2 regions of the Leeia sp. genome follow, and region 1 is predicted to be linked to the other one. Evidence: predicted binding sites of a transcription regulator. Region 1 holds the regulator's gene; the other holds the start of a gene.
What was found. Region 1 encodes FNR, which switches genes on or off when oxygen is low (the NO sensors DNR and NnrR bind a similar motif). Its sites were predicted from a motif close to TTGATNNNNATCAA; they were not measured.
Positions count from the first base shown of each region.

Region 1 (10,381 bases):
TGAAGCTTGTGGCGAAACGAACATGGTCATTCTGTGTGCGACTTCGTGTGTGAGCCTTTCCGGATCAGTGTTTCTGGCGGGGGAACGCTGAAGTGCGAAAATGTTCGTTTTGTCATCAATATGTCACATTTAGCTATCAAGATGACCGGTGCGCATCAACTATCGGCTTTGGTTATTTTAAGTATTGAATTTTCCGATCAAAGGTGGTGTGCCGCCCCGATCAGTCATCATGCTATGATCAACGCATGAAACAGGACCCAGAACGCTTTGAGCTGCTGATCCGCGCGCATTACCCGATCATCGTGGTGGAAACCCATGAAGAGGCGCGCTTTCGTGACATGCTGGAACTCTTGGCCGCCAAGCATGACTGGCCCTTGTTTGGCTGGAATGTGGCAGACGGTCTGGCGCGGCTCAAGTTTGGCGAGCCCGAGCGGGTGCTGGATACCTATCAGCTGACGCTGGCACTGGGGCATCTGTACAAAAGCCCGCAAAACGGGGTGTTTCTGTTTTTCGATGCCCATCCTTTTCTGGATGACCCGGTCAACGTACGGCTGGTGAAGAACATTCTGCAGGGGCGGCAACGTACCGATCGTACCCTGGTTTTTATCAGCCATGCCTTGAGCCTGCCCCCCGAGCTGCAGCGTTTTGCCACCAGTTTCAGCCTGAACTTGCCCAGCTATGACGACCTCTATCAGATGATGCGGGAGGAGGCCGAGCAGTGGGCGCGCATGCATGGCAGCAAGGTCAAGGCGGAGCCCGCCGCCTTGCAGCAAATGAATCGGTTGCTGGTGGGCATGACACTGGAAGATGCTCGCCGTCTGGTGCGGGAAGCCATCCAGAACGATGGTGCCATCACCCGCGAGGATCTGGTACGTACCCAGCAGGCCAAGAATGACATGCTGAACCACGACAGCATCCTGTCGCTGGAGCCGGATACTGCCCGCTTTGCCGAACTGGGTGGCTTGTCTGCCTTGAAAGACTGGCTGGCGTTACGTCGCCCGGCTTTTTTTGGCGAAGTGCAGGGGCTGGATGTACCCAAGGGTATTTTGCTGACCGGGATTCAGGGCTGTGGCAAAAGCCTGGCCGCCAAATGTGTGGCAGGGAGCTGGGGTTTGCCCTTGCTGCGACTGGATTTTGGCGTGCTGTACAACAAGTTCTTCGGTGAAACCGAGCGCAACTTGCGCCAGGCGCTGGCTACGGCGGATGCCATGTCACCCTGCGTGCTGTGGATCGACGAGCTGGAAAAAGGCATCCACGGCGGTGATGGCAGTTTTGATGGTGGCTCGTCCCGCCGCATGCTGGGGACACTGCTAACCTGGATGGCGGAACGGAAGCGCCCCGTCTTTCTGGTGGCCACTGCCAACGACATCGACCCGCTGCCTCCTGAGCTGGTGCGCAAGGGACGGCTGGACGAAATCTTCTTTGTGGATTTGCCGGGTGATGCAGATCGGCAAGCCATTTTCATCATCCACCTGCAACGTCGCCAACTGGATGAGCAGCAGTTTGATCTTGCAGCGCTGTCGCAGGCTGCTGAGGGGTTTTCCGGCTCAGAGATCGAGCAGTCCATTGTCGCTGGTCTGTATGCGGCTCACGCCCAGCAAGCCACGCTGAATACCGCTATCCTGCAGACGGAGCTGGGGCGCACACGCCCGCTCTCGGTGGTGATGGCCGAAAAACTGGATGCCATGCGGGCGTGGGCAGAGGACCGGGCCGTGCGGGCGGACGGCTCTGCGGTAGAAGCTATCTGAGCGGCTTCAGTCGCCAATCGGCAGAAAGCCGCTGCTGACCAGTTCGTCGAACAGGTTGGCGTAATCCTTGGCGGCGCGGCTGGCCGGGTTGTAACTAAACACATCCTTGCCGCAGGCCAGCGCTTCCGCCAGGCTGGCACTCTCATGAATGCGGGTCTGGCACAGATCGTCGCCAAACGTATCCTGCAGCTTGCCGATAATGTCTTTCACGAACTTGCGGCGCTCATTGAAGCGGGTCAGCACATAGCGGCGTTTGATGGGGCGCTTGAGGACGGCCTCCAGCCCTTGCAGGGTGTTGCTGAGTTGTACCGCGCCCTGGTAGGACAAGAAGTCGGCGGCCACGGGCACCAGTACGCGTTCGCTGGCCACAATGGCGTTGACCGACAGCACCCCCAGCATTGGGCAGCAGTCCATGATGATGGGCATATCCGGCGTCGCCAGCATTTCATCATGAATGGCATGTTTGAGCTTGGTGGCAATCTTGGTTTCCTTGCCCAGCAACATGTCGATCTTGCACAGCTCAATATGCGAAGGGATCAGGTTCAGCCCGTTGGGCAATTGCTGGATCAGGTCCGTCAGGTATTTCTCACCCTTGTAGAAGCCGTATAGCGAGGTGCCGAGCTGGGTTTGTGCGCCAGACAGCATCGTCAGGTGGCACTGGGGGTCCAGGTCGATCATCAAGGGGTGGACATTGTCCCGGCGCATGGCTGCCGCCAGGTTGAAGGCTGTGGTGGTCTTGCCGACGCCACCTTTCTGATTGAATACCGCCAGCATGCTCATGGACGCGCGCGTTCCCTATGGGTGTGCAGCGGCACCAGATTGGTGCCGCTGCTTCGGATGGATATCCGTTTGACTATAGCGTCTCTGCTGCGTAATCGGCAAGGCGAGAACGCTCGCCGCGTTGCAGGGTCACGTGTCCGGAGTGCGCCCAACCCTTGAAACGGTCCACCACATAGGTCAGGCCGGAGCTGCCCTCCGTCAGGTACGGCGTATCAATCTGCGCGATATTGCCGAGGCAAATGATCTTGGTGCCGGGGCCGGCACGGGTGATCAGCGTTTTCATCTGCTTGGAGGTCAGGTTCTGGGCTTCGTCGATGATGACAAACTTGTTGAGAAAGGTGCGGCCGCGCATGAAATTCAGGGATTTCACCTTGATACGGGCTCGAATCAGGTCGCGGGTAGCAGCGCGGCCCCATTCCCCGGCTTCCTGGTCGCTCTGGTTGAGGACATCCAGATTGTCTTCCAGCGCGCCCATCCAGGGCGTCATCTTTTCCTCTTCCGTCCCCGGCAGGAAGCCGATGTCTTCCCCAACCGGTACGGTAACCCGGGTGACGATGATTTCGGTGTAGAGTTTTTTCTCCAGCGTCATCGCCAGACCGGCTGCCAGTGTCATCAGGGTTTTGCCGGTACCGGCCTGACCCAGCAGGGTGACGAAATCAATATTCGGGTCCATCAGCAGGTTGAGGGCGAAATTCTGCTCACGGTTACGCGCGGTGATACCCCAGACATTGTTCTTCTGATGGGTATAGTCCTTCAGGGTTTCCAGCACCACCGTCTTGCCAGTTTGCTCTCGCACGATGGCACTGAAATCCTCCTGGCCACCGCCAAACAAAAATTCATTGACCATCAAGGACTTGCACAGAGGTCCGCTCAGCTTGTAGAAGGTACGCCCTCCTTCCTGCCAACTGCTCATGCCCTTGCTGTGTGCATCCCAGAAATCGGCAGGCAATTCCTGGAAGCCGGTGTACAGCAAATCGGTGTCTTCCAGTACCTTGTCGTTGGTGTAGTCCTCGGCTGCAATGCCCAGCGCGCGGGACTTGATGCGCATATTGATGTCTTTCGACACCAGAATGACTTGCCGCCCAGGGTGCTGCTCGCGCAGGGCGGCGACCACCGACAGGATCAGGTTGTCGGCCTTACCGAGCGGCAGGTGGGCCGGGGTAGTGGGGGCGAGCGGGGCGGTTTGCAGGAACAGATTGCCGGTGGCACCACCTTGAGAGGGTTCCGCCAGCGGAATGCCCTGGTCCAGGGTGCCTTCGGTGCCGCTGACCATCTGGTCGAGGAAGCGGCTGGCCTGGCGGGCATTGCGGGAGACTTCCGACATGCCCTTCTTGTTGTTGTCCAGTTCTTCCAGCGTCATCATCGGCAGGAAGATGTCGTGCTCATCGAAACGGAACAGGCTGGTAGGGTCGTGCATCAGCACGTTGGTATCCAGAACGAACAGCTTGGTGGCGACGGGGCTTTTCTTGCTGCGCTTGGCCGGGCTACCCATGCGGATTTTCCTTTCGTTGTTGGACAAGGACACGCTACGGTGAACAGATTACGCTTGCATGACACGCGCTTTCAAGGCGGCCAAGACGTTGGCCGCATGGCCGGGTACCTTGACCCCGCGCCAGGCTTCCACCAGTACGCCTGCGGGGTCGATCAGGAAGGTGCTGCGTTCAATACCGCGCACCTGTTTGCCATACATGTTCTTCATGCGGATCACGTCGAACAGGGTACACAGGGCTTCATCGGTATCCGCCAGCAGCGGAAACGGGTAGCCCATCTTCTCGCGAAAGCGGTCGTGGGATTTGACCGAGTCACGCGAGACGCCCACCACATCGGCTTGCAGGCTGGCAAATTCGGCGTGCAGGTCGCGGAAATCGTTGCCCTCGTTGGTGCAACCGGGCGTGCTGTCTTTGGGGTAGAAGTAGAGAACCAGCCAACGGCCTTGGCCGGGTGAGAAGTGAAACGGATTTACGCCACTGGCTGCGGCGGTGAACGAAGGTACAGTCTGGTTCAGCATGCAGGACTCCATGAGGCTTCAGTGTTCAGCATCGCTGATTCTGTGCGGGGATGCAAGGGGTTCGCGCAGCCTGATGGCAGACTTGACACGACATGCCCGCCACATAATATAATGATAATGGTTATCATTAATGTATGGACGCAAACATGAACGCCATGATCATCGGTGCCGATACCCTGGGTAACATTCCGCAGCTGCTGCTGGACCATGGCATCCAGATTTCACGTCACATCACGGGTCGCAATGCATCGCACCAGCGCAAGCTGCCGGGGCTGCCGAAGGATACCCAGTTGCTGATCCTGTTCACGGATTTTCTGGGCCACAATGTGATGCGCCATTTCCGTGCCCTGGCGCAAGAAAATGGGGTACCGGTGATGGCGTGCCGTCGCTCCGTCTGTGCCATCAAGGAGACGTTGGTGCAGTGTGGCATTGGCCAGCCGTGCCAAGGTTGCCCCAAGCAGTCTGGCAAACGCAACCATTGAGCGGGCCAAACGGGGAAATACGGTTCACCACCCTTTAACCGGCGGGCCGGGTAGTTTAAAATGCCGCTTTGCATAAGCCGTGAATCCCGACCATGTCGAACGCCCATATTGAAGCCCAGCGCGTACTGGATGAAGCTGATTGCCTGCATGACCACGCCGAGGTCGAGGCAGCGCTGGCCCGCATGGCCAGCCAGATTACCAGCCGGCTGGCAGATCAAGATCCTTTGTTGTTCTGTGTGATGAATGGCGGGCTGATCGTTACGGGTCAGTTGTTGCCGCGTTTGACCTTTCCCCTGCAGTGCGAGTACCTGCATGCCACCCGCTATGGCAAGGAAACTTCGGGTGGGCGTCTGGCCTGGGTAGTGAAGCCGACGGAGCCGGTCAAAGGCCGTACCGTTCTGGTGGTGGACGATATTCTGGATGAAGGGCATACCCTGGCAGAAATCGTGCGTTACTGCCGAGAAGAAGGTGCAGCCGAGGTGCTGGTGGCCGTGCTGGTGGACAAGCTGCATGATCGCAAGGCACCGGGCATCAAGGCCGATTTCATCGGGCTGGAAGTGGCCGACCGCTTCCTGTTCGGTTTTGGCATGGATTACAAAGGTTACTGGCGTAATGCGCCAGGCATTTATGCGGTGAAGGGGCTGTAGAATTGGTTAGCCTCGCGCCGCCAACAAAAAACCGGCCAACTGGCCGGTTTTTTGTTGGCGGCTATCGCCTTACTTCGGCACCGTACCTTCCACACCTTCCACGTACCAGGTAATGCCATGCATGTCGCCATCAGACAAGGTTTTGCCTGCAGCTACTTTCACGGCACCAGTGTTGTCCTTGATCGGACCGGCGAAGATTGGGGCTTTGCCGGAGATGATGTCGGCACGGCGAGCGGCCAGTTTCTTCTTCACATCTTCCGGCAGGCTCTTGTTCAGCGCGCCCAGATCAATCATACCTTCTTTCAGGCCCCACCAGATGGGTTCGTTCTTCCAGTTGCCATCCATCGCGGCCTTGACGGCCTTGGTGTAATACACCCCCCAGTTGATCTGGCTGGCGGCCAGGTGGGCATCGGCGCCGAACTTGGTCATGTCCGAATCCCAACCGAAGGCTTTCACCTTTTTCTCCTGAGCGGTTTGCACCACGGCTGCGGAGTCGGTGTTCTGCATCAAGGTATCGACGCCTTGGGCGATCAGGGTTTCAGCCGCCTGGCGCTCCTTGGCCGGGTCGTACCAGCTGTTGATCCAGATGACCTTGACGGTGGCCTTCGGGTTGTTGGCGCGTGCGCCGAGGGTGAAGGCGTCAATATTGCGTACCACTTCCGGAATCGGCACCGAGGCCACCACGCCCAGTTTGCTGGTCTTGCTGGTCAGGCCCGCCACATAACCGGCCAGATAGGCACCTTCATAGGTGCGGACATCGTAGGTGCCGACGTTCTTGTCGCTCTTGAAACCGGTGGCGTGCAGGAACACAGTGTTCGGGAACTGCTTGGCCACCTTCAGCGTCGGGTTCATATAGCCAAAGGAGGTGGTGAAGATCACCTTGTTGCCATCTTGCGCCAGCTTGCGGATCACCCGTTCGGCATCCGCTCCTTCCGGTACGCTTTCCACAAACGTGGTTTTTACCTTGCCTGGGAACATCTTTTCGACGGCCTGACGGCCTTGATCATGGGCGTAGGTCCAGCCAGCATCACCCACCGGGCCCACATAGACGAAGCCTACCTTGAAGGGCTCGGCAGCGTGTGCCACACCAATGACCCCACTCACCACGAGGGCGGCAGTCAGCTGTTTGAGTACGGTTCTGCGCGAAATAACCACAAGTTGCTCCTTTGCATCAAAAGTTGCACCGTGACGGTGGGGGGTATTCGGGGCGGCCAGACGGCCGGGTTGTCATGAATTGTAGACCGTTTACAGCATGACGGGGGGATGCAGCAGCTTCTGCATCAGGTCGGGTTGATCAAGCCGCTTCAGCCACCATTGCAGGGCGTTGCCGCTATCGCTGGCACGCCAGGCCAGATGGAAAGGGTGAGGTAAGCGTTGATCCACCACTTGTTTGTGGATCAAGCGCCCTTGTCGCAGGTAAGGCTCTGCAATCTCCCGGGCCAGATAGCCGCAGGCCAGACCGCTGAGCTGGATCGTCAGCTTGGTCGGCATGTCGGGTACGTGCAGGATTTCCTGACCACTGAGAATGCCGGACGAGCGTGGTGGCAGGCTGCGAGAGGTGTCCGCGACGGCAACCGAGCGATGCCACAGGATATCTTGTGGCTGCAGGGGTTCCGGCAATTCGGCCAGAGGATGATTGGGTGCGACACAGAACACGAAATCCAGCGACCCGATGGTACGGGTGGAAAAACCACCGCCCGCCGGAGCATCACCCGGCGCGCCAACCACCAGATCGGAGCGTCGGGTCAGCAGCGAATCCCAGGTTCCCCCCAATACCTCATGGGTGATGCGGATACGGGTACCACTACCTTGTGCATAGAAATCCGTTAGCATGGGCAGCAGTGCGCTGCTGGGGAAGAGGGTGTCCATGGCAATGGACAGCTCGGTCTCCCAGCCTGTGGCAACCCGCTTGACCCGGCTTTCCAGCTCACCTGCTGCACGCAGCAGGTGGCGGCCTTCTCGCAGCAACTCTTGCCCAGCCGGCGTGAGTCGTGCGCGATGCCCGCTGCGGTCAAACAGCTTGACATCCATATCCTGCTCAAGCTTTTGAACGATATAGGTAATCGCAGACGGTACGCGATGCAGCACTTCGGCAGCTGCAGCAAAGCTGCCCTGGCGATCGATGGTATCCAGAACGGTAAGGGCATCCAGACTCAGGCGCAGCATGTACAGACCTTCCTGTGTCCTGAAGTGTGCAGGGTTAGGCTTTGCCTGCACATCCCGACAACACCTGTTTCAGGGCGGGCAGGTCCAGGATTTCGATTTCCTTGTTGTGGACCCGGATCAGCCCCTGATCCTGGAAACGCGAGAAGCCGCGACTGATGGTTTCCAGCTTGAGCCCCAGATAGCTGCCAATTTCCTCACGCGTCATGCGCAGCACAAAGCTGCGGGAGGAGTAACCGCGCAAGGCAAAGCGTTGTGACAGGTTCAGCAGGAAAGCAGCCAAGCGTTCCTCGGCCTTCATATTACCCAGCAACATCATGACGCCATGGTCTCGTACGATTTCACGGGACAGCACCTTGTAGAAATTATTCTGCAAGGAAGGGATATGCCGGCTCAGTTCCTCCAGATCGGCAAACGGAATCTCGCAGACCTCGGAGTCTTCCAGCGCAATGGCACCGCAGCTATGCGTCTCCGTGCTGATGGCGTCCAGCCCCAGCAATTCGCCTGCCATCTGGAAACCGGTGACTTGCTCGCGGCCATCTTCTGACAGCACGCTCATCTTGAAGAAACCCAGTCGCACCGCAAACAGGGAGCGCATGGCATCACCAGCTCGGTATAGCGGCTCACCCTTTTTGACTTTGACGCGCTGGGTGATGACGGTTTCCAGCTGGTTCATTTCATCACTGTTCAGGCCCAGCGGCAAACACAGCTCGCGCAGGCTACAACTGGAGCACGCTACCTTGAGGTGCTTGAGGGACACTTCCTGAATAGGGATGGTGGAGGTATGGTTCATGCCAAATCGGTAAGGTGTTGATACAGGTCAACCACGAACGGGCGGGGTATGGGCATAGTGGCAAAAACTGCTCACAACCCCAACCCAACCATGCCCGTCCTCTCGCTTGGTCAACATCATAGCCTGAATGCGGATTTTCCGACAGTGGCCGTCCCACGTGGCTGGGGACAAATGTTGTCTTTCAACATGGACGACATCGCCGCTTTCCCCGCACTTCGCCAGATTCGACAGCCCCGGCTGAATGACGCAGCCGTCGGGCGAGCCTGGTCGCGCCCGGCGATCGGCCGTCTGCCACCCGCGCTGTGCATGACGGAATGCTGGCCGCGCAAGCCGGCGGCAGTGCAGCCTGTACAAGAGGCCATTACGCTGGAGTGGCAGCAGTGGTGCGCCTTGCTGGGCAAGCGTCAACCGACCCAGATGCAGCTGCATGTGTCAGCGCATCCACAGGTTTTTGCGCTGGCGCTGGCCGACTGGCTGCAGCGGCGTGACTCCGTGTCTCCAAGTATGCCTTGTGGCATCGTACTGTATCTGGGGCAGGCGGATGTGCCGGATTGCTCAGGCGTGCCTGGCGCTGACGTGATGCTGCGCAGCATGGCGGGGGGCGAGTCCGGTTTCCATGCCTTATGCCTCACCGTACTGCCCGCTGTGTTGCAACAGGCTGGCGGCAGGGTCGGTGTGGAACTGTGGCTGGGACAGCTCATGGATGCGGAGGCCATGGCACAGGTGCACGCCTTGTTGCTCATGCAGCCCGCCCGGTTTTGTTTGCGGGGTGTGGTGGCGGCAGCCGTATCCGCCAGCCAGCTGTTGCAACAAAAAGAGCAGCTGTATCAGGTGTTGCAATGGCTGGATGAGCTGGGTTATGGCCATCTGGCGGGCGGCTGGTTTACCCGTGCAGATGACCCATGGCGGCATGCGCAGCGGCTCGGTCGACTGATGTTGACCGGGGAGGGTGATCTGATCGCGGAGGATGGCGAGTGGATTGGTCTTGGGCCAGGGGCCAGCACTTTGCTGGGTGCCGTCCAGGGCTGGAATAGTGCGGAAACGGCTTACCTCAAACAGCTGCAGCAGGGTAAACGCCCTTTGGCGGCGGCGCGCAAGCTGTCGCTGGATATCCTGATGCGGCGTGCGATGGCGCAGCAACTGCTCTGCCTGGGCTATCTGGACTTCATGACGTTTGAGCTGACTTATATGGTGCAGTTCGAGCAATACTTTGCGACCGAGCTGAAGCAGCTACAAGGCTGGATCAAGGCGGGCTATCTGCTGCAGCGGCATCGCACCCTGTGGCTGACTGAGAGCGGGCGGCTACTGGCGGATCAGTTTGCCCGCTATTTCCTGCATGCCTGATATCGTGGGCGATGGCTCCAGCATGGAGACGCATCGCTTAGTGTGTTGCCGATCCTTTCAGCCGCCAAGCCAGTAGCGGTGGGGTGACCAGCGTGCTGAGCACCACCACCAGTACGATTACCGAGTAGAGTTCATCGTTCAGCGCGCCGATACTTTTGCCCATCTGGGCAAAAATCAGGCCGACTTCCCCGCGTGGCACCATGCCCCAGCCAACCAGCCAGCGATCACTTTTGCCGGCAGCGAGTCCTGCACATAGCTTGCCGGCAATAGCGACCAGCAGGATCAGCGCCGTGAGCAGCAGGGTATGCGGCTGGCTGAACACATCCAGCTTGACCTGCATACCGGTGACCACAAAGAAGATCGGGGTCAGCAGATAACCAATGGGTTCCATCAGCCGCATCGGGCGGTGTTCAGCA
Region 1 covers NZ_JAYREC010000002.1:646,115-656,495, reverse strand. Annotated here, with positions in the region: gene ACE3O2_RS08775 (AAA family ATPase) at 246-1,748, shown strand; gene ACE3O2_RS08770 (ParA family protein) at 1,755-2,528, opposite strand; gene ACE3O2_RS08765 (PhoH family protein) at 2,602-4,020, opposite strand; gene ACE3O2_RS08760 (peroxiredoxin) at 4,069-4,536, opposite strand; gene ACE3O2_RS08755 (DUF2325 domain-containing protein) at 4,683-5,018, shown strand; gene ACE3O2_RS08750 (hypoxanthine-guanine phosphoribosyltransferase) at 5,111-5,665, shown strand; gene ACE3O2_RS08745 (BMP family ABC transporter substrate-binding protein) at 5,735-6,820, opposite strand; gene ACE3O2_RS08740 (LysR family transcriptional regulator) at 6,911-7,831, opposite strand; gene fnr (fumarate/nitrate reduction transcriptional regulator Fnr) at 7,866-8,621, opposite strand; gene ACE3O2_RS08730 (hypothetical protein) at 8,793-9,965, shown strand; gene ACE3O2_RS08725 (cation:proton antiporter) at 10,003-10,381, opposite strand, start outside.

Region 2 (10,381 bases), on a different contig from region 1:
GCCCTCTTCCAGCCGGTAGACGGTGACATTGGCCTTGGTCAGCATGGTGCTCACCGCGCGGCCTACTGTGACCTGCTCAAAGTCGTATACACCGAGGTGGCGCAGCAGCGTCACTGCGTGGCGACCGGTGAGGTAGACCTGGGTATAGCCACCGGAATTGTCCACCACCTGAACGTGCTGGCCCTTGAGCGCGCTCTCCAGCGCCGGGATCAGCGATTTGACGGTGCTGCGCTCGCCGCTGAGCAGCCATTCGTCCGGCGAGATCCACAGCAGGGTGCCGCTGGGGCCGTGGCTGTAGCTGCTGGGCTGGGTGGGCAGGGGCTGGCCGAGTACGTTGGCCACTGCATCGCGGAAGGCGGCATCGCTGCCCTGCCCGCGCAGGGTGAGGTAGCCGCGCAGCGGCAGCTCATTGGTCCAGACCCCGTGGCGATCATCCTGCGCGACCGCCCGCGAGGGCAGGTCGAACGCGTGCAGCGGGGACTGCATATAAGGCTGGAAGCGGAGATCAGACACTTTGACGTTCTCCTTGCGGATCAACAAACACGCTGGATGCAATCTTGGCGGCGTGTACCTTGCCCCCGGCCCAGACATGAACGGTATCGCCCTCGCGGTGCGCCCCGCCCTTGACCAGGGCCATGGCAATGGAGCGGCCCATGAAGGCACTGTGGTAGCTGGAGGTGACATGGCCCAGCATCGGCACCGGCGGCATGCCCTCGCCCGGCGCGCTGGCAGGCTGATTCAGCACTTGCGCGCCTTCCACCAGCACCACACTCGGGTCTTCGGTGAGCAGACCCACCAGCTGCTTGCGGTCCTTGCGCGCGGTGTCGCTGCGGGTGAGCGAGCGGCGGCCAAGGAAGCTGAACGGCTTTTTCATGCCCACGGCCCAGCCCATGCCGAGGTCGATGGGGCTGACCGAGCCGTCGGTATCCTGCCCGACGATGATGAAGCCCTTTTCGGCCCGCAGTACGTGCATGGTTTCCGTACCGTAGGGGGTGATGTCGAATTCGGCACCCGCCTTCATCACTTCTTCCCACAGGTAGTGGCCGTAGCTGGCGTCCACGTTGATTTCATAGGCCAGCTCGCCGGAGAAGCTGATGCGGAACACCCGCGCCGGCAGCCCGGCCATGGTACCTTCGCGGCCATCCATGAACTTGAAGGCGTCCTTGTCGAAGTCGATGTCGCCACACAGCTTTTGCAGTACCTTGCGGCTGTTGGGGCCGACCACGGCAACGGTGCTCCAGTGGTCGGTGACCGAGCTGAACCAGACTTTCAGCTCCGGCCATTCGGTCTGGTGCCAGCGTTCCAGCCAGTTCATCACCCGTGCGGCGCCACCGGTGGTGGTGGTCATGTGGAAGTGATCATCAGCCAGGCAGGCGGTCACACCGTCGTCCATCACCATGCCGTTTTCGTCCAGCATCAGGCCGTAGCGGCACTTGCCGGGGTCGAGCCTGCTCCAGGCATTGGAGTAGACGCGGTTGAGGAATTCACGCGCATCCGGGCCGCGCACGTCGATCTTGCCCAGCGTCGAGGCATCCATCACCCCCACACTGAGGCGGGTGGCTTTGTCCTCACGGTTCACCGCCGCATGGATGTCCTCGCCGCCCTTGGGGAAGTACCACGGCCGCATCCACTGCCCCACCACTTCAAACTCGGCACCGCGTGCCACGTGGGCGCTGTGGATCGGCGTATAGCGGCGCGGCTCCCAGGTATCGCCCTGCACATGGCCCGCCAGCGCGCCAAACGTCACTGGAGTGTAGGCCGGGCGGTAGGTGGTGGTGCCAACCTCAGCCACCGATTTGCCCAGCGCCTCAGCGGCGATGGCAAAGCCGTTGACGTTGGAGAGCTTGCCCTGGTCGGTACCGAAGCCCAGTGCGGTGTAGCGCTTGATGTGCTCGATATTGCGGTAATTTTCCTTCACCGCGGTGTAGATCGATGCTGAATCGACGTCGTTCTGGAAGTCGATGAAGGCCTTGGCACCCTTGCCTTCCGGCTTGCCATCCGGCACGCGGAAGATACGGCGCGAGCGCACCAGCCCCGGGTCGTCCACCTGCGGCAGCTCGCTGCTCACGCTGCGGTCAAACGCGGCCAGCACGCCCGCCATCGCGGTCTGCGTCTGAGTCAGCGCGGCGCCCAGCTGAAATTGCCCGGTGATAGAGCCGACGCAGGCAATGCCGCTGCGCCCGGTTTCCGGCACCACAAAGGCCAGCCGCGATTCGTCCCACAGCGGACGGCCGCCGTTATGGCAGAACAGGTGCACGGTCGGCGACAGGCCGCCGCTGGACAGCAGCGCGTCGCACGACAAGGTGGGGCCGCTGCCGTTCACCTGATTGCTGTGTGCATCCAGCCGCACCAGCCGTGCGCCAGTGACCTGACGGCCCCCCAGTGCCTTGGCAATGCCATAGCCCTTGTACAGCTGCACCCCGGCAGCTTCCACCGCCTGCTGGCGATGGCGCGCCGCGCCCTGGGCACGGGTGTCGATCAGGTGGACACGCGCCCCGGCTTCGGCCAGGTCACGCGCGGCATCGTAGCTGTAGTCGTTGTTGGTCATCAACGCCACCTCGTGCCCCACGCGCACGGCGTAGCGGTTGAGGTAGCTGTGGCCTGCGGCGGCGGTCAGCGTGCCCGGCAGGTCGTTGTAGCCAAACACCAGCGGGCGCTCGATGGCACCACAGGCCAGCACCAGCTGGTGCGCGCGAATCTTGTGCAGACGCTGGCGCGGCTGGGTGGCGATGCGGGCGGCAATCGGCATATGGTCTTGCTGCTGTTCCAGCGCCTGTACCAGATTGCCATCGTGTACGGCAAAGGCGGTGGTACGCGGCAGCAGCTGCACATTCGGCAGGCTGGCCAGCTCGGCCTGTACCGACTGCAGCCAGGCAGCAGCGGCCTGACCGCCAATCTGCTGCGCCGGATCGGACAGCAACCAGCCACCCAGTTCAGGCTGTTCGTCCACCAGGATGGTCTTCAGCCCGGCGCGACCCGCCAGCAGTGCGGACCACAGCCCGGCGGCACCACCACCGACCACCAGCACGTCCACGTGGTGGTGCAGGTGATCGTAGAATTCCGGGTCGGCCTCGCGCGGGGCCTCGGCATAGCCCGCTGCATTGCGGATGATGCGCTCGAACATCGGCCACAGGCTGGGGAAGCCCATGAAGGTCTTGTAGTAGAAGCCTGGCGGCATGAAGCGGCCCAGCTTGCCCATCATGCCCTTGAGGTCAAAGCCCAGCGTCGGCCAGCCGGTGGTGCTGCCTGCAATCAGGCCCTGATACAACTCGATCTGCGTGGCCTTGGCATCCGGTACGGTATACGCCCCGGTTTCCAGCTGGAACAGCGCATTCGGCTCTTCGGCACCCACGCCATAGATGCCGCGCGGACGGCCCAGCTTGAAGCTGCGGCCAATCATGCGCACGCCATTGGCCAGCAGGGCGGAGGCCAGCGTATCGCCGGCATAGCCGTGCATCTGCTGACCGTCAAAACGGAATTCGAGCGGCTGCGACCGGTCAATGCGGGCGCTGCTGCGTTCGACGCGATGGGTATTACGAACCGTACTCACGCCTCATTCTCCTGCAGGTAAAGCGGCTTGGCTTCCGCGAGGGTCCAGCAACCGGCGATTTCATGGGTGATGGTGCTGCGCTTGACGGCAAACACCTTGCGGCAGCCGCCGGTGTGCTGCCACTGCTCCCAGTGCCAGCCTTTCGGGTTCTTGCGCATGAACACGTAATCGCCCCAGGTGGCATCGTCCACCGCTTCCGGCTCGGCCGGGCGCACGATGTAGGCTTCACCGGCGTAGCTGAACTCTTCTTCCTCGCGCACTTCTTCGCAGAACGGACAACGAAATTGCAGCATGGGTCTGCTCCTCAGTGGGCCACGGCAGCGGCGCCGTGCTCGTCAATCAGGTGGCCGCTGTGGAAGCGGTCCAGCGCGAAGGCGGCGTTCAGCGGGTGCGGTGCGTCGTAGGCGATGGTATGGGCAAACACATGGCCGGAACCCGGCGTGGCCTTGAAGCCACCGGTACCCCAGCCACAGTTGAAGTACAGGCCCTTGACCGGCGTTTTCGAGATGATCGGGCAGGCATCGGGCGACACATCCACAATCCCGCCCCACTGCCGGTTCAGCCGCACGCGGGAGAACATCGGGAACAGCTCGATGATGGCAGCGGCGGTATGTTCGATCACATGCGGGCTGCCGCGCTGGGCATAGCTCAGGTAGCTGTCGATCCCAGCACCGATCACCAGCTCGCCCTTGTCGGACTGGCTGACGTAACCGTGCACCGCGCCAGACATCACCACCGTGTCCAGACAGGGCTTCATGGATTCAGACACAAACGCCTGCAGTGGGTGGCTCTCCAGCGGCAGACGGATACCGGCCAGCTTGGCCAGCACCGAGCTGTGACCGGCGGCTACGCAGCCCACCCGCTCGGTACGGATATAGCCCTGCGAGGTCTGCAAGCCCTTGATGCGGCCATTGTCGATGTCCATGCCGGTGACTTCGCACTGCTGGATGATGTCCACGCCAAGATCACTGGCAGCACGGGCAAAGCCCCAGGCCACCGCATCATGCCGCGCCACCCCGCCACGCGGCTGGAAGCTGGCCCCCAGCACCGGGTAGCGGGCACGCTTGCTGCAATCCAGCAGCGGGATGCGAGCCTGTACTTCGTCGGCGGTGAGCACCATGGCGTCCACCCCGTTCAGCACGTTGGCGTTCACCCGGCGCTCGATGTCGCGCATGTCCTGCAGGGTATGGCCGAGGTTGAACACCCCGCGCTGGCTGAACATGGTGTTGTAGTTCAGATCCTGCGACAGCCCTTCCCACAGCTTGAGCGCATGCTCATACAGCTGGGCGGCTTCGTCCCACAGGTAGTTGGAGCGCACGATGGTGGTGTTGCGCGCGGTATTGCCGCCGCCCAGATAGCCCCGCTCCAGCACGGCAATATTCTTCACACCGTGGTTCTTGGCCAAGTAATAGGCAGTGGCCAGCCCGTGGCCGCCGCCACCGACAATCACCACATCGTAAGAAGACTTCAGCTGCGGGCTACGCCACGCCGGGTCCCACTGCTGATTGTGCTTGAGCCCGTGCTTGAACAGGCTCCACAGCGAATAACGGTTGGATGGCATCATCTATCCTGTCTGGTGCGCTGCGCGAACATGGAAAAGCCCTGAAAACGAGGCTTCCCGGATGGCGTTCATTGTTCAAATTCGCCACTCTGTGCGATTGACCGGATCGGACGATGATTTGTTGATTTACGACAAGCCCCCTACCCGGCCTTTATGCCAGCCCGGCTTGACGCCCCCGGCCAGCCCGCACACAGTAGCACAGACTCCCCACCCGCAACGGCGACCAGCACCTCCTCCTGCGCCGCCGGACCACCCCCGGTCAGCCGGTGGGGAGTCGCCAGTGGCGGGCTACAGCGGGTAGACTCGCGGTATAATCTGCCGCAACGTCACCTTGTGTTCATACCAGACAACCCGGCCCCGCACTGTACAGTAGCTGCGCTGTGCATGGACAATGGGTACGACCCTTGACGTACCTCACCACCTGACAACCGAACCTTACCGGTTCCAGCCAACCATGCAACTCTTGCACCGCCATTACGCCCTGTACTTCACTGCTGAGGAGAATGAACACGGCGCCGTGCTGACCTGCCACGCCCAGCACTTCCTGAGCAAAGCTCATCAGCACATCACGCTGAGTGCCACCATCAGCCTGCCAGCAGCCATGGCTGCCTTGACTCGTCAAATGGAGGCAATAGAAGTCACCCAGTCCATCAGCATCAGGCAAAGCATTGCCTGGCACTATGAGGTCAATGCCAATGTCTGCTATGGCTATACGGCAGATTGCGACTTTGCCCATACCACGTGGACTCAGGGCATGGCAAAAGCCTACAGCACCCGCTTCAACATCGAGATGCTGGCCTTGCTGGACGCCCTGTCGCCTGAGGACCAGCATTTTATCCTGCACTTTTCCGAGCAGGACTGTAGCGACCCATTCTACGACTGTTACTACAGCGAGCTTAGCCATGCCCGCGACGGCTACCAGACTTTTCGGGCCCTGCGTGCGCAGTGGCAAACGTACCGCCATTAGCTGCCTGACTCCCGCTTGAATTGGGAGGTGGGTTTGCTATACCGAAGTCAGACCATAACACACTGAACAAGGGTAAGCGGATGCGGACCGTGCTGCTGGTGGCGTGCCTGCTGTTTTCGGCGATTCACGCCTGGGCGGGCGAGACATTGAAAATCGCTGCGGGGCTGTGGCTGGAGCCTTACGTGATTCAGGGTAAGCCACCCCGGGGCATGGAGCTGGATATCGTGCGTGAGGCTCTGCAGCATGCTGGCTTTCAGGTGACATTCATCCTGCAGCCTTTCCACCGGAGCAAGCTGCTGTTTACCACGGGTGAGGTGGATGGCGTGATGACCATTCAGGAAAGCTTCCCGGAGGCCAAGGCGGCCTATCTTTCCGAGCGGTATATCGCTTACCGGAATCAGGCCATTTCCTTGCAAACCCGACAGCTCCAGATCTACAGCATGGCAGACTTGCAGGGGTTTTCTGTTGAGGCCTTCCAGCAGGCCCAGTTTGCACTGGGAGAGGAATTTGCGGCAGTAGTACGCAAGCATCCGTCTTACAGTGAGACTGCGGATCAGCGTACGCAGGTCTTGAAACTGCTGGCAGGCCGGACGGATGTGGCGGTGATGGACGAACGGATTTTCCGCTATCAGCAGGCCCGCCTGCAAAAACAGCCCCCTGTCAACGTGCCCCCTTACCTGTTGCGGGGTACCGTTGAGATGCATAACCTGTTTCCCGCCACCTGGTATCGCATCGCGTTCAGAAAGCCCGCGCTGCGGGATGCATTCGACCGGGGCCTGGCCTTCCTGCGTACCAGCCACCGCTATCAGCAGATCGTGGATCAATACTTGCAGTAAGCCTACTCCTCATCCCGATAGCGCTCGGCAATCTCGCGGAATTCGGCTTCGATCTGCAGGAAGGCATCGAGAATGTCGGGGTCGAAGTGGCGAGCGCGGCCTTCGCGCAGGATGCGCACCGCTTCTTCGTGCGGGAAGGGGGGCTTGTAGACGCGGCGGGAGATGAGGGCATCGTAGACGTCGGCCACCGCCATCAGCCGGGCGGAGAGCGGGATGGCGTCGCCCGCCAGCCCTTCCGGGTAGCCGCTGCCGTCCCATTTTTCCTGATGGTAGTGCGCAATCTCGCGGGCAAAGGTGAGGAAGCTGTTGCTGCCGCCCAGCTCGCGCTCAACACTGAGGATGGTGTCCCGCCCGTAGAGGGTGTGCTTTTTCATTTCTTCAAATTCTTCTGCATCCAGCCGCCCCGGCTTGAGAAGAATACGATCGGGCACCCCCACCTTGCCGATGTCGTGCAATGGGGCGGATTTGTACAGCAGGGTAATGTTTTCCTCGGTGAGGGTATCGGCAAAGCGCGGGTGCTGGCGCAGGGTGCGGGCGAGCGCGGCGACGTAGTGTTGGGTGCGGCGGATGTGGTTGCCGGTCTCGTTGTCGCGGGTTTCTGCCATCGAGGCCATGGCGGTGATCAACGCATCCTGCAGGCGGCTGAGTTCGGCGGTGCGCTGCTGCACCAGGTGTTCCAGCAGCTGATTCTCCCCCTTCAGCCAGCGGCTGGCCTGACGCAGGCGCAGGTGGGTAGCGACACGGGCATAAAGGATGGGCGGGCTGATCGGCTTGGTGAGGTAATCCACCGCGCCGAGGCTGAGACCATACTCTTCGTCTTCATCCTGGCTGCGGGCGGTGAGGAAAATCACCGGAATGTCGGCGGTATCCGGGTTGGCCTTGAGCTGGCGGCAAACGCTGTAGCCGTCCATCTCCGGCATCATCACGTCGAGCAGGATCAGGTCGCAGCTGGGGGCCAGCTGCAGGGCCAGCGCGCCATTGACGGCAAGCCTGGTCCGGTAGTGGTCTTTCAGCAACCCGGCCATCAGGCTGAGGTTGTCTGGCGTGTCGTCCACCACCAGCAGGGTTAGCGGGCTGTTGCTCAGCGGCTCGGCCATGGGTGTGCTCCGCAATGATCCGACGGATTCAGGTCTTCCCTTCTTCCTTCAGTATTGCGGATGCCGCCGGGAAATCAAACCGGGACAGGGCCTGATTCAGCTTTAGCAGACCAGCGGCACCTAAACGGGCGCGGAGGAGGTCTTGCATGCCGGCGGCCATCTCACAGGCCTGTGCATCACACTCCCCCAGCAAGGTCAGTAACTGCTGTAGCGCCGTCTCCGGAGGTACGTCTGTGGCTTCGGCCTCATCGCCCTGCTGCGCCAGCCATGCGGCGGCATGGTGCAGGATGGATTTCAGCTCGGCGGCCAGCGTGTGCAGGGCGTCGGCAACACGCGCTTGCTGGTCGGCATGCAGGGCCTGCTCCAGTGTATTGGCGGCTTCGGCCAGCGCGTCTGCACCGAGGGTGGCGGCCACGCCACGCAAGGTGTGGGCACGACGTTCCGCATCGGCCATCTGGCCCGATTCCAGTTCGGACTGCAGCGCAAACAGGCAGTCGCGCTGGCCTTCGACAAAGCGAGCCAGCATGCGACGGAAAAAGGCGATGTCCCCTCGCATGCGGTGAACGGCGGCGTCCATGTCCAGCCCGGGAATGGGAATCCCCACCTGTGGCACCGGTGCGGGTGGCGGGGATGTGGCCGGACGGGCGATCTGACCGCGCCCCGCCCACTGTGACAGGGTGGTGTAGAACGCCGCCGGATCAATCGGTTTGGTGATGTGGTCGTTCATCCCCGCGCGCAGGCAGCGCTCGCGCTCGCTTTTCATAGCATGTGCGGTCATGGCCAGCACTGGCAAGCGAGCCAGCGCGGGGTCTTCACGCAGCAGCCGGGTGGCGGTCAGGCCATCCATATCCGGCATCTGGATATCCATCAAGACCAGGTCTACCGGGTGGTCGCCATGCAAGGCGGCTTGCAGCAGCTGCAGCGCCTCTTCGCCATTGTTGGCGACGCTAACCTGCGCCCCGGTGCCTTGCAGCAGCTCCAGTGCAATCTGCTGGTTGACATCGTTATCCTCGGCCAGCAGGACATGCAAGCCGGAGAAATCCGGCGGTACATCCACCGGGCGGGTCGGGATCAGGGCGGTGGGTTGATACAGGGCCATCACCCGCTGCTGCAAGGTGGAGAGGAGCAAAGGCACCGGCAGCGTTCCCTCCACCGAGCTGCCCTCGACCTCACGGCGTGCGGGCTCGTCACTGGCCGGGTAGAGCAGCAAGACCTTGGGCGGGGGCTCCGGTAGCAGGGACAGTAATGAAACCCCTACCCCATCCGCCGGGTCCAGCAGCAGCAACTGGCATGCATGCTGTTGCAAGGCATGCTGCGCCTGCGCCCCATCCGCGACCGCTTCAACGGTCAATGGCATGGTACGCAATGCAGACAGCAACCACTCACGCCAGGGGTCATCTCGTGCAACCAGCAAACAGCGCTGCCCGGTCAATGCGGCAGGCCAGTGGGTGGCCGGGGCGGGGCGTAACCTCAGCTGTGCCGTGAAATATACACGGGTCCCCTCGCCTTCCGTGCTGTCGATGCCGATATGACCTTGCATCAGCTCTACGATCGCCTTGGCGATGCTGAGCCCCAGCCCGGAGCCGCCAAAGCGGCGGGTAGTCGAATCATCCGCCTGGCTGAAGGCATGGAACAGCCGCTCAACCTGGGCTGCGCTGAGCCCGATGCCGGTATCCCGTACCTCAAAGGTCAACTCATGACATTCATCATCCAGCACCCGCGTACTGCAGGTCAGCGTCACCTCGCCAGCCTCGGTGAACTTGATGGCGTTGTTCAGCAGATTGATCAGCACTTGCCCCAGCCGCAGTGCATCGCCCAGCCAAAAGCGTGGCACTGCAGGGGGCACCAGCACCTGGTAGCGCAAGCCCTTCTCATGGGCTTTGCCACAGGTGACCGAGATCACATGCTCCAGCACCCGGTCCAGATCAAATTCCACCGGCTCCAGGTGCAGTTTGCCCGCCTCGATACGGGAGAAATCCAGAATGTCATTGATGATGCCCAGCAGCGCCACCCCGGCACGGTGGATTTTCTCGACATAATCGCGCTGTTGTGGCGACAGGGCCGTGCGCAAGGCCAGGTGCGCCATGCCGATGATGGCATTCATCGGCGTGCGGATCTCGTGGCTCATGTTGGCGAGGAACATGGATTTGGCGTGGGTGGTTTCCTCTGCCAGCTGGCGGGCCAGCTCGGCCTCCTGCAGCTCCAGCTGGAACTGGCGTAGCTGCAGCTGCTCCCGCTCTGCCGTGCTTTGCAGCAAACGCTCTTCGAGCTGCTTGCGCTCAGTGATGTCAGAGATGAAGGACAGGGTGGCGGGCTCGCCATTCCAGTCGATGCTCACTGCCGACAACTCGACCCATTGCACCCGGTCCT
Region 2 covers NZ_JAYREC010000001.1:118,065-128,445, forward strand. Annotated here, with positions in the region: gene ACE3O2_RS00830 (sarcosine oxidase subunit gamma) at 1-513, opposite strand, end outside; gene ACE3O2_RS00835 (sarcosine oxidase subunit alpha family protein) at 506-3,550, opposite strand; gene ACE3O2_RS00840 (sarcosine oxidase subunit delta) at 3,547-3,843, opposite strand; gene ACE3O2_RS00845 (sarcosine oxidase subunit beta family protein) at 3,855-5,111, opposite strand; gene ACE3O2_RS00850 (hypothetical protein) at 5,566-6,078, shown strand; gene ACE3O2_RS00855 (substrate-binding periplasmic protein) at 6,159-6,914, shown strand; gene ACE3O2_RS00860 (HD-GYP domain-containing protein) at 6,917-8,011, opposite strand; gene ACE3O2_RS00865 (PAS domain S-box protein) at 8,040-10,381, opposite strand, start outside.
Region 2: a site for FNR is predicted at 5,233-5,246, ahead of ACE3O2_RS00845 (sarcosine oxidase subunit beta family protein). Genes of this name have one in related genera too.